Regions from separate parts of the Lysinibacillus sp. NPDC048646 genome, predicted to be linked through region 2. Evidence: riboswitches for the same ligand, from Rfam matches in the RefSeq annotation. Region 2 holds a riboswitch; each other region holds the start of a gene.
What was found. A riboswitch is a leader RNA that binds a small molecule or an ion and turns the genes downstream of it on or off. The one in region 2 is predicted to bind preQ1.
Positions count from the first base shown of each region.

Region 1: it holds a riboswitch for preQ1, as region 2 does, so the genes downstream of both, ACQKII_RS07385 (QueT transporter family protein) here and ACQKII_RS16255 (cell wall hydrolase) in region 2, are expected to answer to the same signal.
Region 3: it holds a riboswitch for preQ1, as region 2 does, so the genes downstream of both, queF (preQ(1) synthase) here and ACQKII_RS16255 (cell wall hydrolase) in region 2, are expected to answer to the same signal.

Region 1 is NZ_JBNNLZ010000004.1:176,646-181,345, forward strand. Features, by position in the region: gene ACQKII_RS07375 (long-chain fatty acid--CoA ligase) at 1-828, shown strand, start outside; gene trpB (tryptophan synthase subunit beta) at 1,020-2,183, opposite strand; T-box leader at 2,243-2,443, opposite strand; gene ACQKII_RS07385 (QueT transporter family protein) at 2,609-3,091, opposite strand; PreQ1 riboswitch class I at 3,098-3,142, opposite strand; gene ACQKII_RS07390 (ABC transporter substrate-binding protein) at 3,482-4,504, shown strand; gene ACQKII_RS07395 (ABC transporter permease) at 4,598-4,700, shown strand, end outside.
Region 2 is NZ_JBNNLZ010000016.1:16,899-21,598, forward strand. Features, by position in the region: gene ACQKII_RS16235 (sulfite exporter TauE/SafE family protein) at 147-923, shown strand; gene ACQKII_RS16240 (cytochrome ubiquinol oxidase subunit I) at 1,039-2,379, shown strand; gene ACQKII_RS16245 (cytochrome d ubiquinol oxidase subunit II) at 2,370-3,398, shown strand; gene cydS (cytochrome bd oxidase small subunit CydS) at 3,413-3,508, shown strand; PreQ1 riboswitch class I at 3,588-3,634, shown strand; gene ACQKII_RS16255 (cell wall hydrolase) at 3,977-4,417, shown strand; gene ACQKII_RS16260 (hypothetical protein) at 4,557-4,700, opposite strand, start outside.
Region 3 is NZ_JBNNLZ010000002.1:208,667-213,366, forward strand. Features, by position in the region: gene ACQKII_RS03265 (ABC transporter ATP-binding protein) at 1-227, shown strand, start outside; gene ACQKII_RS03270 (ABC transporter ATP-binding protein) at 271-2,067, shown strand; gene ACQKII_RS03275 (hypothetical protein) at 2,358-2,780, shown strand; PreQ1 riboswitch class I at 3,394-3,440, shown strand; gene queF (preQ(1) synthase) at 3,565-4,065, shown strand; gene queC (7-cyano-7-deazaguanine synthase QueC) at 4,371-4,700, shown strand, end outside.

The DNA of each region.
Region 1 (4,700 bases), on a different contig from region 2:
ACACTAACGGCAGGAGTTCCAACAATTTGGCTTGGCGCGTTACAGGAACAAGAAAAGCATGAACGAGATATTAGTTCGCTGCGTGCAATTTGTTGTGGTGGCTCGGCTTCACCAACGCACCTTATTCGCACATTTGAAGAAAAATACGGTATTCCTTATATTGTTGTGTATGGGATGACAGAGACAACACCAATTGTAGCGTTATCGAATTACATGTCTTGGATGGATGAATGGCCGATTGAAAAACAAATTGAGTCACGTGCGATGCAAGGTATGACGATGGCTGGCATCGAATCGAGCATTGTTAATGAGAACGGGGAGGTTCCATGGGATGGCGTGACGATGGGAGAATTACGTCTCCGTGGACCCTGGATTTCACACGAATATTATCGTGACGAACGTACACACGACGCTTACCGCAATGGCTGGTTATATACCGGTGACATTGCTGTACGGACAGAGGATGGCTTTATCAAAATTACGGATCGTACCAAGGATTTAATAAAATCCGGTGGAGAATGGATCTCTTCAGTAGATTTAGAAAATACATTAATGACACACGAAGCTGTTTTTGAGGCAGCTGTTATTGCGATTCCACACGTAAAATGGCAAGAACGTCCATTAGCTTGCGTTGTATTGAAGGAAGGAAAGTCAGTAACAGGTGAAGAGTTACTGGCATTTTTAGAAAGTCAATTTGCGAAATGGTGGGTGCCCGACGATATCGTATTCTTAGATGAGATTCCAAAAACTTCGGTTGGTAAATTCCTAAAGGCGAAACTACGCGATAATGTTGCAGAAATTTATCCTAAACTACGTACATTCGTATAGGAATAGTAATGCCAAAGGGGCTGTCCAAAAAGTAAAAATAGCATGCCAAGAGTATTTATGGCATGCTATTTTTTTGATATAAAAGCAAAAACCCGCGTAGATTCCTGCGGGAAACAGAAAGCGGGTTTTTACCATATTATGAAGACGATCGTTATTGTTACAAGGATTTTTGGGAAAGTCCCTTTTTCTAATTATTTGTTGAGCATTTGGAAAACTTGCTCAACGTCCTTATCTCCGCGCCCTGAAATGTTAATGATAATACTTTCTTCAGGTGATAGTGTTGGTGCAAGCTTTAGTGCATGGGCAACGGCATGCGAACTTTCCAATGCAGGAATTATCCCTTCAACTTTTGAAAGTACTTGGAATGCTTCTAGTACTTCTTCGTTTGTCACGGTTACATATTCGGCGCGACCAATTGTTTTTAGATGACTATGCTCAGGACCAGCACCTGGATAATCTAGACCAGCAGCAATCGAGTATGTTGGTAGTGGATTCCCTTCTGTATCTTGCAATACTAAACATTTGAATCCGTGTAATTCTCCTGGCGTTCCTTCATTCAATGTTGCGGCTTTATCTGGCTCAATACCGATTAGTCGAACATTTTCATCTGCGATATATTCGGCGAATGCGCCAATTGCGTTACTACCACCGCCAACACAAGCTAGAACAGCAGCAGGAAGTTTATCTTCTTTATCTAAAATTTGTTCACGACTTTCACGGCTAATGACTGATTGGAAGTGTTTCACCATTGATGGAAACGGGTGAGGCCCCACAGCTGAACCTAGTAAATAGAAAGTTGTTTCATAGTTTTCTACTAAATCAGCAAATGCTTCGTCGACAGCGTCTTTTAAGCGACCTTGCCCTTTATCGACAGCAACTACTTTTGCACCAAGTAGCTCCATACGAAACACGTTTAATGCCTGGCGTTTTGTATCTTCTAAGCCCATATAAACGGTACAATCCATACCAAACATTGCACAAGCAGTAGCTGTTGCGACACCGTGCTGACCTGCACCTGTTTCTGCAATTACACGTTTAGCCCCCATACGCTTTGCAAGTAAAATTTGACCTAAAACGTTATTAATTTTATGAGATCCTGTGTGGTTTAAGTCCTCGCGTTTCAAATAAATTTTTGCGCCACCCAATTGCTTCGTTAAGTTTTCAGCAAAGTAAAGTGGAGATTTGCGCCCTACATATTCACGGAAAAAATAATCTAACTCATTTTTAAAGTCTTCATCGTCTTTATAATTTTGGAAGTTTTCATCTAAAATATTTAATACATTTTGAAGCTCTTCTGGAACGAAGCTGCCTCCAAATTCACCAAAATACCCTTTTTTCTCTGCTACTGTACCCATCTTATCTCGACTCCTCTATTCTGATTTTTTCCATAAAAAAAGTCACTTCGATCCTTCGGTAAAAGGACGAGTAACCGTGGTGCCACCTTTATTCGCAAAAATTGCGCGCTTTGGTACTCCTATAACGGGGAGTTAGTTCGGCCACACATTTGATGAGGCTGCTCCGAAGCCCATTCACAAGTACGTATTACTGATTTGCACCAACCATCAGCTCTCTTTAAATACAATCGCCTGCTACTTTTCTTCTTCCTAGCATTTATTATTGAAGAGAATTTTAAGGTATTTTCAGAATAGTGTCAAGAAAAGAAAAAATAAATCGTGTCATTAACATTACGATTGATTACTTACACAAGCATGAATTCCTAGCATAGAAAAAAGACGAATCTTGAAAAAGACTCGTCTCTATTTATAGCTACTGAATAAAGTTAAATCAAATCTTTGAAGTTTAAACGTTTGTTCAGAATATACATGATCGGTGCACCGACTGCTAATACAACAAATTCACCTGCAGCGACAGTGAGCCATGTCCAGAAAAATGGTAATTCTAAGGCTAAGTTCAGTTCAAAGGCGATAATGAACATTGTACATGTAAATAACAATGTGTTGATGATTAAACGTGCGCAAATATTTTTTACAAATTTACAAATAAGGATAAACAGCCCTAGTGTAATCATCGAATGTCCAACACCAAATACTAAATCGTAGATGCCAAGAGGTGAAAATAAATTTGAGATAAATACACCAATAATTATTCCTACGGCAAAGCGTGGATTAAAGGCAACTAAATGATTAAACATTTCCGATACTCGAAACTGCACTTCAGTAAATCCAAAAGGTGCAACAAGCATTGTAACAGCAATATATAGCGCTGCAATAATGCCACTTGCTGCTAAAAATTTTACTTTCATATTCATTTCTCCTTAGTTTTTTTTCGTGGGATGGTTACGAACCACGGTGCATTTACACAAATAAATATTTTAGTATAAAACTCAGAAAGAAGTCAAATATCAGAAAAATAAAAGTCTTTTATAAAATATATGTCCAGAATCTAACTTCGCAAAATTGTCATAAAATAATTTGTTAGGTTACTAAAATAATTACATTCATCAAAATGGCGTAGTTTAGCGGTTTAAAGCGACAAATTAAATGAAAAAGTAAAATATTTCGCCAAATCTAAAAGTCAGAACATTCATAATGTTGTTGACGAACATCAATAATAACGATAATATAGCGATACATTCACACTTTGCTAGGGTGAAGTGTGATAGATAATAGAGAAATAGTCGGGGGGATTATTTGTGAAGCGTAATATGAAAAAGCTTTCGTTCCTATTATTTGGATTAGTATTAATGCTTGCTGCATGTGGTAGCGGTGGTTCTAGTTCAACAGAATCAAAAGGTGACGAAAAGAACAATGCAAGTGAAAGTAACGCTACGGATGAAAAAACATATAAAATTGGGATTACTCAAATTGTTGAGCATCCATCGTTAAATGCCGCAACTGAAGGCTTCAAAAAAGCTCTTGAAGATTCTGGCTTAAAGGTAGAATATGATCCGCAGATTGCACAAGGCGATAACAGCTTAAATACGACAATCGCAAACAACCTAGTCAGTGCAAACGTAGATTTAATTTTTGCGAACTCTACACCATCTGCACAGGCGGCAGCTACTGCAACTGGTGATATTCCAATCATCTTTACTTCAGTAACAGATGCTATTGGTGCACAATTAATTGCGTCAATGGAGGCGCCGGGTAAAAATGTCACAGGAACGATTGATTTACATCCTGATACAATTACAAAAACGGTAGCCTTATTAAAAGAGTTAGGTGCTAAAAATGTAGGTATGGTGTACAACGCTGGTGAGCAAAACTCGGTAGCGCAAGTAACTGAAGTGAAAAAGGTAATGGGCGAGCAAGGCTTAACAGTAAAAGATGCATCAGCAGCAACTTCAGCTGATGTAAAACAAGCAGCTGAATCATTAATTGGGAAAGTAGATGCTTTCTATATCATTACTGATAATACAGTTGTTTCTGCTCTTGAGTCAGTGATTGATGTAGCAAACGCTAACAAATTACCACTTATCGTGGGTGAGCTTGACTCTGTGGCACGTGGCGGCTTGGCTGCATACGGCTTTGAGTACTTTGATATCGGCTATGAAGCTGGCCAAATGGCAGTGAAAATTCTAAAAGGTGAAGCAACGCCTGCTGAAACACCAGCTCAATATCCACAAAACTTAAAATTATTAGTGAACAAGAAAGTTGCTGATGATTTAGGTATCGAAATTAAAGATTCTTGGGGTGCAGAGCTTTTAGAAAAATAATGTCCAAAGAGGCATCATATTTAGGTGAAGCGGGGGAGGACTATCCCCGCTTTATCTTCATTTTATACGATAATTTTAGGAGATGATTCGATTATGTTTACAGCAATATTTGGCTCAGTGGAGCAAGGAATCATCTATGCAATTATGGCACTTGGCGTGTATTTAACATTCCGTGTGTTAGATTTTCCGGATTTAA
Region 2 (4,700 bases):
ATCCTCCCTAGTCTTCCTCATATCATTGATTTTCCGAACACACAAATCCGCCTTTTTCTCCGGCAGTATAGGGGCTTACCCCTATACTTTAGAAACAACGCACTCTCTATACTTAAAGTAAATAAGGTAGAAGGAAGGTGTGTACGATGGATTTTACATTCATCGTCGTCATATTTTTAATTGGTTTTATTGGATCATTCGTATCAGGGATGGTAGGTGTTGGAGGATCCATCATTAAATACCCAATGCTCTTGTATATTCCTCCGTTATTTGGGTTAGCAGCCTTCACCGCACATGAAGTATCCGGTATTAGTGCCGTTCAAGTATTTTTTGCATCGATTGCAGGTGTATGGGCATATCGAAAAAGCGGCTATTTAAACAAAACACTTATTCTTTATATGGGGACGGCTATTTTAGTAGGTAGCTTCATAGGTAGCTTTGGTTCCAGCATGTTATCAGAAGCGGCAGTGAATATTGTATACGGTGTTTTAGCCTTAATTGCAGCTGTGATGATGTTTATTCCGAAAAAGCAAATTGACGATAAGTCGTTAGATCAAATTACATTTAGTAAACCACTAGCGGCGAGCCTGGCGTTTATCGTTGGGATTGGTTCGGGGATTGTTGGAGCAGCAGGTGGCTTTTTATTAGTACCAATTTTACTCGTTGTATTGAAAATCCCAACACGTATGACGATTGCAACGAGCTTAGCAATTACGTTTATTTCATCGATTGGTGGAACAGTCGGCAAAATTATGACAGGGCAAATCGACTATGGACCAGCAGCGGTAATGATTGTGGCAAGTATACTTGCGGCTCCACTTGGCGCAAAAATCGGCGGCAAGCTCAATACAAAAGCACTACAAACTATTTTAGCACTATTAATTTTAGGTACAGCCATTAAAACATGGTTAGATATTTTATAAGAGGTGATTGGTTATGGAAAAATCGAAAGGATTTATGATTACGAGCTTCACCATTTCAGCTGTTTTTTTAGTAGCAGTGATTACAACAATATTTGGAGTTTAGGAGTGAGTCCAGATGGAAGAGGCAACTGTCTTTTGGAGTAGGGCATTAACCGAATTAACGTTATCTTTCCATATTATTTTTGCAACACTCGGTGTGGGTGTGCCGTTAATGATTTTAATTGCTCAATATGTAGGCTATAAGAAAAATGATATGCACTACACGATGATGGCAAGACGTTGGGCGCGTGGCTTTACGATTACAGTCGCAGTCGGTGTCGTAACAGGTACAGTCATCGGCTTACAGCTATCGTTACTGTGGCCAGAGTTTATGGAATTAGCAGGGCAAGTTATTGCACTACCGCTATTCATGGAAACATTCGCATTCTTCTTTGAGGCGATTTTCTTAGGAATCTATTTATACACATGGGATCGATTTAAGAATCCAAAAAATCATATATTATTGCTCATTCCTGTAGCAATAGGGGCATCAATGTCAGCCGTTTTTATTACGATTGTCAATGCCTTTATGAATGCACCGCAAGGGTTTGATATCGTCGATGGCGAGCTCATCAATATTCAACCATTTTTAGCGATGTTTACACCGGCCATGCCGACAAAAATCGGGCATGTACTAGTAACAAGTTATATGACGGTCGCATTTATTTTAGCGGCGATTGCAGCGTATAAGCTATTGCGCGGCGAAGACCATGTGTATCACAAAAAAGCATTATTTATGATGATGAAATTAGGTGTTATTTTCTCTATTGCTTCTGCATTAGTTGGTGACTTTTCAGCAAAATACTTAGCTGAATATCAGCCTGACAAGCTAGCCGCAGCAGAGTGGCATTTTGAAACAGAAGAAGGGGCAGATTTAATCTTCTTTGGTGTACTAGATGAAGGGGAAATCAAGTATAAAATCCGCATTCCTAAAATGTTAAGCTTTTTAGCTAGTAATGATTTCAATGCACAAGTGATTGGCTTAGATCAATATCCAGAAGACGAACAACCACCATTCATTATCCACTATTTCTTTGATATCATGGTAGCGATCGGTATGATGATGATTTTCCTTTCAGTTGCTTATATAGTAGGGAAATGGAGAAAGTGGCAGTGGGTTGAATCAAAATGGTTCCGAGTGCTGATTGTTTTAAGTGGTCCATTATCACTTGTAGCGATTGAAGCAGGTTGGTGGTTAGCGGAATTAGGACGACAACCATGGATATTATATGGCCTTATGCGAACAGAAGACGGCGCGACAAGTGCTACCGGCGTAGAATATTTATTTATCGCCTTTGCGATTGTTTACTTTGTGTTGGCAATCGGTAGTTTAGTCGTATTACATCGCATGTTTAAAAACAACCCGGTTGAAAAAGAATTAGCAGCACGACAAGGCGGTGATTCTGTATGGCATTAGAAATACTAGGTATTTCGGTACTTTGGCTCTTCTTATTTGGCTATGTGATTGTCGCATCGATTGATTTTGGCGCAGGATTTTTTAATGCCTATAGTTTAATGCGCGGCAATGACCATATTGTGTCAAACATTATTAAGCGGTATTTATCTCCGGTATGGGAAATTACGAACGTCTTTTTAGTCTTTTTCTTTGTCGGGATTGTTGGATTCTTTCCGCAAACCGCATATTTCTACGGTACCATTTTATTAGTACCGGCTTCCGTTGCGCTTATTTTGCTAGCGATTCGCGGTAGTTACTATGCCTTTGAATCTTATAGCGGTATGAGCGGACATAAAGGCTATGCACTCGCTTATGGGGTGTCAGGTCTTTTTATCCCAGCTGCATTTTCGGTCATTCTAACAATTTCTGAAGGTGGCTTTGTTACGATGCAAGGCGATCAGCCAGTTTTAGACTACAAAGCATTGCTGACAAGTCCATTATCATGGTCCATCGTTGTATTAAGTATCATTGCAGTACTGTATATCTCAGCTGTCTTTTTAACATGGTACGCACAAAAAGCAGGAGATCATAAAGCAAGTGAATTGATGCGTAAATATGCGCTTACTTGGGCGATTCCCCTTATCGTTAGTGGTCTTGGCATCATCATTGAGTTAAAAGCGTTTGGGAATTGGCATTATGCCCAAATGGTTGATTTATCTTGGTTATTTGCGCTAACCGGCATTGTCTTTTTAGCAACGGTTTGGCTATTATGGGCGAAAGTAAAATACGGGTTAGCGGTCATTTTATTAATCGTCCAGTTTGCGATCGCCTTCTTTGCCTATGGGATTTCACACTATCCATATCTACTCTATCCGTATTTAACGATTCATGATAGTTTTACAAATGAAGCGATGGCTATAGCACTCGTTGTGGCATTTGTCGCAGGCTTAGTGTTGCTTGTACCTTCTTTATATTTAGTATTTAAGCTATTTGTCTTTAACAAAGACTATGTATCTGGTAAAGAAGAAACACATGTGTAAGGAGTGTAAAAATGATGCACGATTTTTTAATCTTTTATGCACCGATTTTAGTAGTCATTGTATCGATTGTCGCAGCATTTATGGCTGCACTGAATACGAAGTTTTTGTAATAAAGCTTTGATCTCAAAATATTTTTGACGTATTCCTTTGTTTTATGTATTATATCAAACGAATAATACCGACATTTGAACGGAAGAGGTTCATAGCTGAAACCCTCTATAAAAAACTATGGAAGTATGCTTATTACGCCATGTCTATATTGGACGTGGCTTTTTTATTTGTTAGCTTTAGTTTACATGGATGAATGCGCCTCTCTTGTAATGTGTTTAGGGAAACATATACAGGGAGGTTTTTTATGTCTGGTCGTAAAGTTCATTGTTTAAAAAATTTAAAACGGAAAATTGCTGTAAACATCACTCTGGATGCTTTTTTGCATATGTTACAACAATGAATGGAAAATTAAATCCAAATAAATTGAATCTGAGGTATTCAACTATCGTAACAGGATAGTTGAATAAGGTATAAAAAACGACATCAATGTAGGCTTTTTTTCATACTATATATTTGGGGTGAAAAAAATGCCAAGAGTTAAACACCGAGAAGCAGACATTGATTTAATGGCAAGGATGATGAGAGCGGAAGCCGAGGGTGAAGGAAAACAAGGGATGTTATATGTTGGCAATGTAATTGTTAATCGTGCTGTGGCAGATTGTTTAGACTTTCAAGATGTAAGAACAATTGAAGATGTTATTTATCAGGTGCAAGGAGGAAATTATTCTTTTGAAGCTGTTCAAAAAGGGAATTTATTTTATCAAAGAGCGAGGTCTACTGAAAAAAGATTAGCAAAACAGAATTTGGATTATTGGAGACAACATCCAGCGAAATTTGCCCTTTGGTATTTTAATCCATATGCTCCCTGTCCTCCTACATGGTACGGTCAACCTTTTACTGGTCAATTTAAAAATCATTGTTTTTATGAACCAGCAGCTGAAACATGTGAAAGTGTCTATTACGGTTAGATTGGCTGGGGGATTTTAATAATTTTGGAGTTTTGGTTTGGTGTACTTTTATCTTAAGAAATAAAAGGGAACTTCCTGTTTTAGCAGGGTTCCCTTTTTTAGATATCAAACATTTAGTTTTACAGTTACAATACAGTCGTTAATTCGTAAACGCTGATAGAAGTGTGAAAATCGCCGGTAGAACAGTGATAAACGCCGCTAGAAGTGTGAAAATCGCCGGTAGAACAGTGATAAACGCCGCTAGAAGTGTGAAAATCGCCGGTAGACCAGTAATAAACGCCGC
Region 3 (4,700 bases), on a different contig from region 2:
AGACCGACCGTTTATTGCGAACAGCATTAAAAAAACTAACGACAGAGGCCACAACCTTAATCGTGGCACAGCGTATTGGAACGATTAAAGAGGCAGATCAAATTATTGTATTAGATAAAGGGCAAATTGTGGGCAAGGGTAAACACGTAGAATTATTAAAAAATTGTCCTACCTATATCGAAATCGCCTACTCACAACTTTCAAAGGAGGAGCTAGAAAATGAATAAACCACATCAAACTAGACCTATGCCATCTGGGCAACCTCCTAAAATGGGGAGGGGCGGACCTCCGGGTATGGGGCCTATGTCTGGAGAAAAACCAAAGCAATTTAAAGCTACCATTCGTGAACTAATCGACTATGCAAAGCAATATATTCCATTTGTCATGATTGCACTTGTACTTGCATTAATAGGCGCTATATTAAATGTAGTCGGTCCAGATATTTTAAGTGATATGGCCAATACAATTGCAGCTGGGTTAGCCACATCCATTAATCTAGATGAAATAAAACGTTTAGGCATTATTTTAGCCTTTATGTATGGTCTTGGCTTGTTTTTTAATTATCTTCAAGGCTTTATTATGGCAACAGTGACGCAGCGTATTACGAAAAAAATGCGTACAGACATCTCTGACAAAATGCCGCGTATCCCTTTAAAATATTTCGATAAAACAAGTATCGGGAACGTACTAAGTCGTGTAACAAATGACGTTGATACAATCGGTCAAACATTAAATAACAGCTTAGGTTCTCTAGTAAGTGGGCTCGCTACATTTGTAGGTGCCCTAGTGATGATGTTTTATACAAACTGGATTATGGCAATCTCGGCAATTTTATCTACGATCATTGGTTTTAGCTTCATGTCGATTATTATGAAAGGCTCACAAAAGTACTTTAAAGCACAGCAAATGGAACTCGGACTGATTAATGGTCATATTGAAGAAACCTATGCGGGTCATACAGTCGTAAAAGCTTATAACGGTGAAGAAAATGCAAAGATGGTTTTCCGTGATATCAATGAGCGTCTGTATACAAATGCGTGGAAATCACAATTTATGTCCGGCTTAATGATGCCGATTATGACATTCGTCGGTAATTTTGGCTATGTAGTCGTTTGCGTAGTAGGTGCCATTTTAGTGAATAATGGAACCATTCAAATTGGTACGATTGTGGCATTTATGATGTATATTCGCTTATTCACACAGCCACTTGCCCAATTGGCACAAGCTGCAACAAGTATGCAGTCAACCGCCGCAGCAAGCGAACGCGTATTTGAATTTTTAAAGGAAGAAGAGTTAGAAGATGAAAGCCAAAAAACACAAAAGCTTGCTAGCGTAAAAGGGGATGTGGTATTTAAACATGTTCGTTTTGGCTATGATGAAGAACATACCATCATTAAAAACTTTTCTGCTAGTGTAAAGGCAGGTCAAAAAGTTGCGATAGTAGGTCCAACTGGTGCTGGTAAAACGACATTAGTCAATCTACTAATGCGTTTTTATGAAGTAAACGAAGGGGAAATCACCGTTGATGGCACACCAATTCATTCATTAACGCGTGAAAATGTTCATGATCTGTTTTGCATGGTCCTCCAAGATACTTGGCTATTTGAAGGAACAATCCGTGAGAATATCGTGTTTTCTAAAAAAAATGTAACAGATGAGCAAGTGGAACAAGCATGTAGAGCAGTTGGTTTACATCATTTTATTAAAACCTTGCCTAATGGATATAATACAGTGCTGAATGATAAGGCGAACCTATCAGCGGGGCAAAAACAACTGTTAACCATTGCTCGTGCGATGATTGAAAATGCGCCACTCCTCATTTTAGATGAAGCAACAAGCTCCGTCGATACGCGGACAGAGATACTGATCCAAAAAGCGATGGATGAGTTAGCTAACGGCAAGACATCCTTCGTAATTGCACACCGTTTATCCACGATAAAAAATGCAGATTTAATCATTGTTATGAAAGATGGCGATATTATTGAGACGGGTAACCATGAGGAACTACTTGAAAAAGGCGGATTCTATGCGGAACTTTACAACAGTCAATTTGAAGATGCATCTTAATTAGTTTTAGAGACACAGAAAAAATTGAACTGGCAGCTATAAATTTCAAAAAAATTTATAGCTGCCATTCGTAAATTTAGCGAAATCAATATGCGACTTAACTGCAAATCAGTGCTATTCCATGTCGCATCATTAAAATTATGTCGTATGTCAATTTCACCATATTGCATATAGGGAGCTATTAAAAACATGATTAGGCTATGATATGGTGAACCGTATCATAAGTAAGTGCGGTTTAAAGCAACATGGAATTTATATAGATGTTGCTTCCTTTTTAGGAGGGCAAAATAATGAGTATGATTTTATGTTTAGGTTTAAATTTCGAAGCAGCAATTAGTGATGACTTTGAAGAGTCATTAGTCATTCTCGATTCAGCTAGAGAAGAAGGGTTGACTATTCAACAAAATATTTTCACTACACCGTTTGTTTATGAAATCGACTTTCATCCTAAATATCATTCTATATGGGATATGACCCAATACAATGAACAGTATTCACCACATAATTTTCAAAAAGCAAAAATAACTTTTAAGGTGCTATGTGATTTTCTTAAACAATTAATCCCAAAAGGTGATTTTTGTGAGCTTTATTTTTGTTGGATAGGTGAGGAAAGCGATCCAATTGAACAAAAGGTCAAAATTGATTTAAATCAATTCGATGAGGAATCATTATATTTTGATGAAAAATATTATATTAAATTTACTAATGAATAGAATGTTTTGGGATAAAAATTTACCGCACTTAGCTCTATTACGGTGAACCATATCATAAGTAAGTGCGGTTTTGCTTTTGAAAAAATATTAATAGTTCAAAGCTCAGCAATGTATTTAGTGCACGGCTAAAATATAGGGCGGTATAACAGTGTTTTTTTCAGAAAAGCATTTATCCCGCATTAACGGTCAGTAATTTATCTGTTCCGAAAGCGAAGCGTCAGGTACAAGCCGCCCACCTCAAGTGGAAAGGAGAGAACTAGTACACTAGGTGGGCGAACAACTGACCGTAAAAGCCCGATTGGTTCGGGGCAACAAATGTTTTATGTGCGAAAGCGCAGCGGCAGCGACAGGGTGTTTTATGTGCGAAAGCGAAGCGGCAGCGACAGATGTTTTATGTGCGAAAGCGAAGCGGCAGCGACAGGATGTTGGTCACACAAGCTTTTTCACAGGATGTGAAGGTTTTAGCTTGTGTTCCTCTATTTATTGTGGGGGTTGAAGAAAACCCCCACTGATTGAAGTTTCACTTTATCAGAAGATTTTATTTGAAAATTTTCATTTGACGTTTTCCACCATATTTTATATTATGATAGTAGAAAAGAATGCCCGGACTAGAACGGGAGAGGTTCATAGCTGATACCCTCTATAAAAAACTATGGAAACATGACAATATGCCATGTCCATATCGGACGTGGCTTTTTTATGTTTTTACTTATGTTTTAATAGAATGATTAGTGATGACTCTCTTGAAAAGTGTTGGGAAACATTTTATAAGGAGGGTTTTTTTATGTCTGGAAGAAGCCATGAAGAAGGATTGAAGGATTTAACATTATTAGGTAATCAAGGTACACAATATTCATATGAATATGCACCCGAAGTACTGGAGGCAGTAGATAATCTTCATTCAAATCGAGATTATTTCGTCAAGTTTAATTGTCCAGAGTTCACTAGTTTATGTCCACTTACAAATCAGCCTGATTTTGCGACGATGTACATCTCCTATATCCCGGATAAAAAAATTGTTGAGAGTAAATCACTGAAGTTATATTTATTTAGTTTTAGAAATCATGGCGATTTCCACGAAGATTGCGTCAATATCATTATGAACGATTTAATTAAATTACTTGATCCAAGATATATCGAGGTTTGGGGGAAATTTACGCCACGTGGAGGGATTTCGATTGATCCATGGTGTAACTATGGGAAACCAGAAACTAAATACGAAGAAATAGCGAATTATCGTTTAATGAATCACGATCTTAATCCAGAAAAAATCGATAATCGATAAAGTGAAACTTCAATCAGTGGGGGTTTTCTTCATCCCCCACTGATTGTTAGTTGAACTAATCGGGCATTTACGGTCAGTTGATCGCCCACCTAGTGTACTCGTTCTCATCTTTCCACTTGAGGTGGGCGTTTTGTACCTGACGCTTCGCTTTCGGAACAGATAAATTACTGACCGTTAATGCGGGATAAATTTGAAAATCTTATCAATGAAGGAAGAGGTTTTAGCTACCCTCTTAAAAAAAACTAAGAAGAAAACAGCATTTTTCTTAGGGTGCTGTTTTTTTCGTTATAAGGGAGTTTTTACAGATGAAGCAGGAAAAAGCAATTGTTGTGTTTAGTGGAGGTCAGGACAGTACCACTTGTTTGTTCTGGGCACAAGAACGTTTTGAAGAGGTTGAGGCGGTGACTTTTGATTATGGTCAAAGGCATATTTTGGAAATTGAATGTGCAAAGGAGATAGCGGCGGAACTTGGTGTCACGCATCACATTCTTGATATGTCGCTCCTGAATCAGCTTGCTCCGAATGCATTGACACGACAAGATATCGAAGTAGAAGACGGAGAAGATGGCGGGCTTCCATCGACTTTTGTGCCTGGTCGGAATTTGCTCTTTCTTTCATTTGCGGGCGTTTTGGCG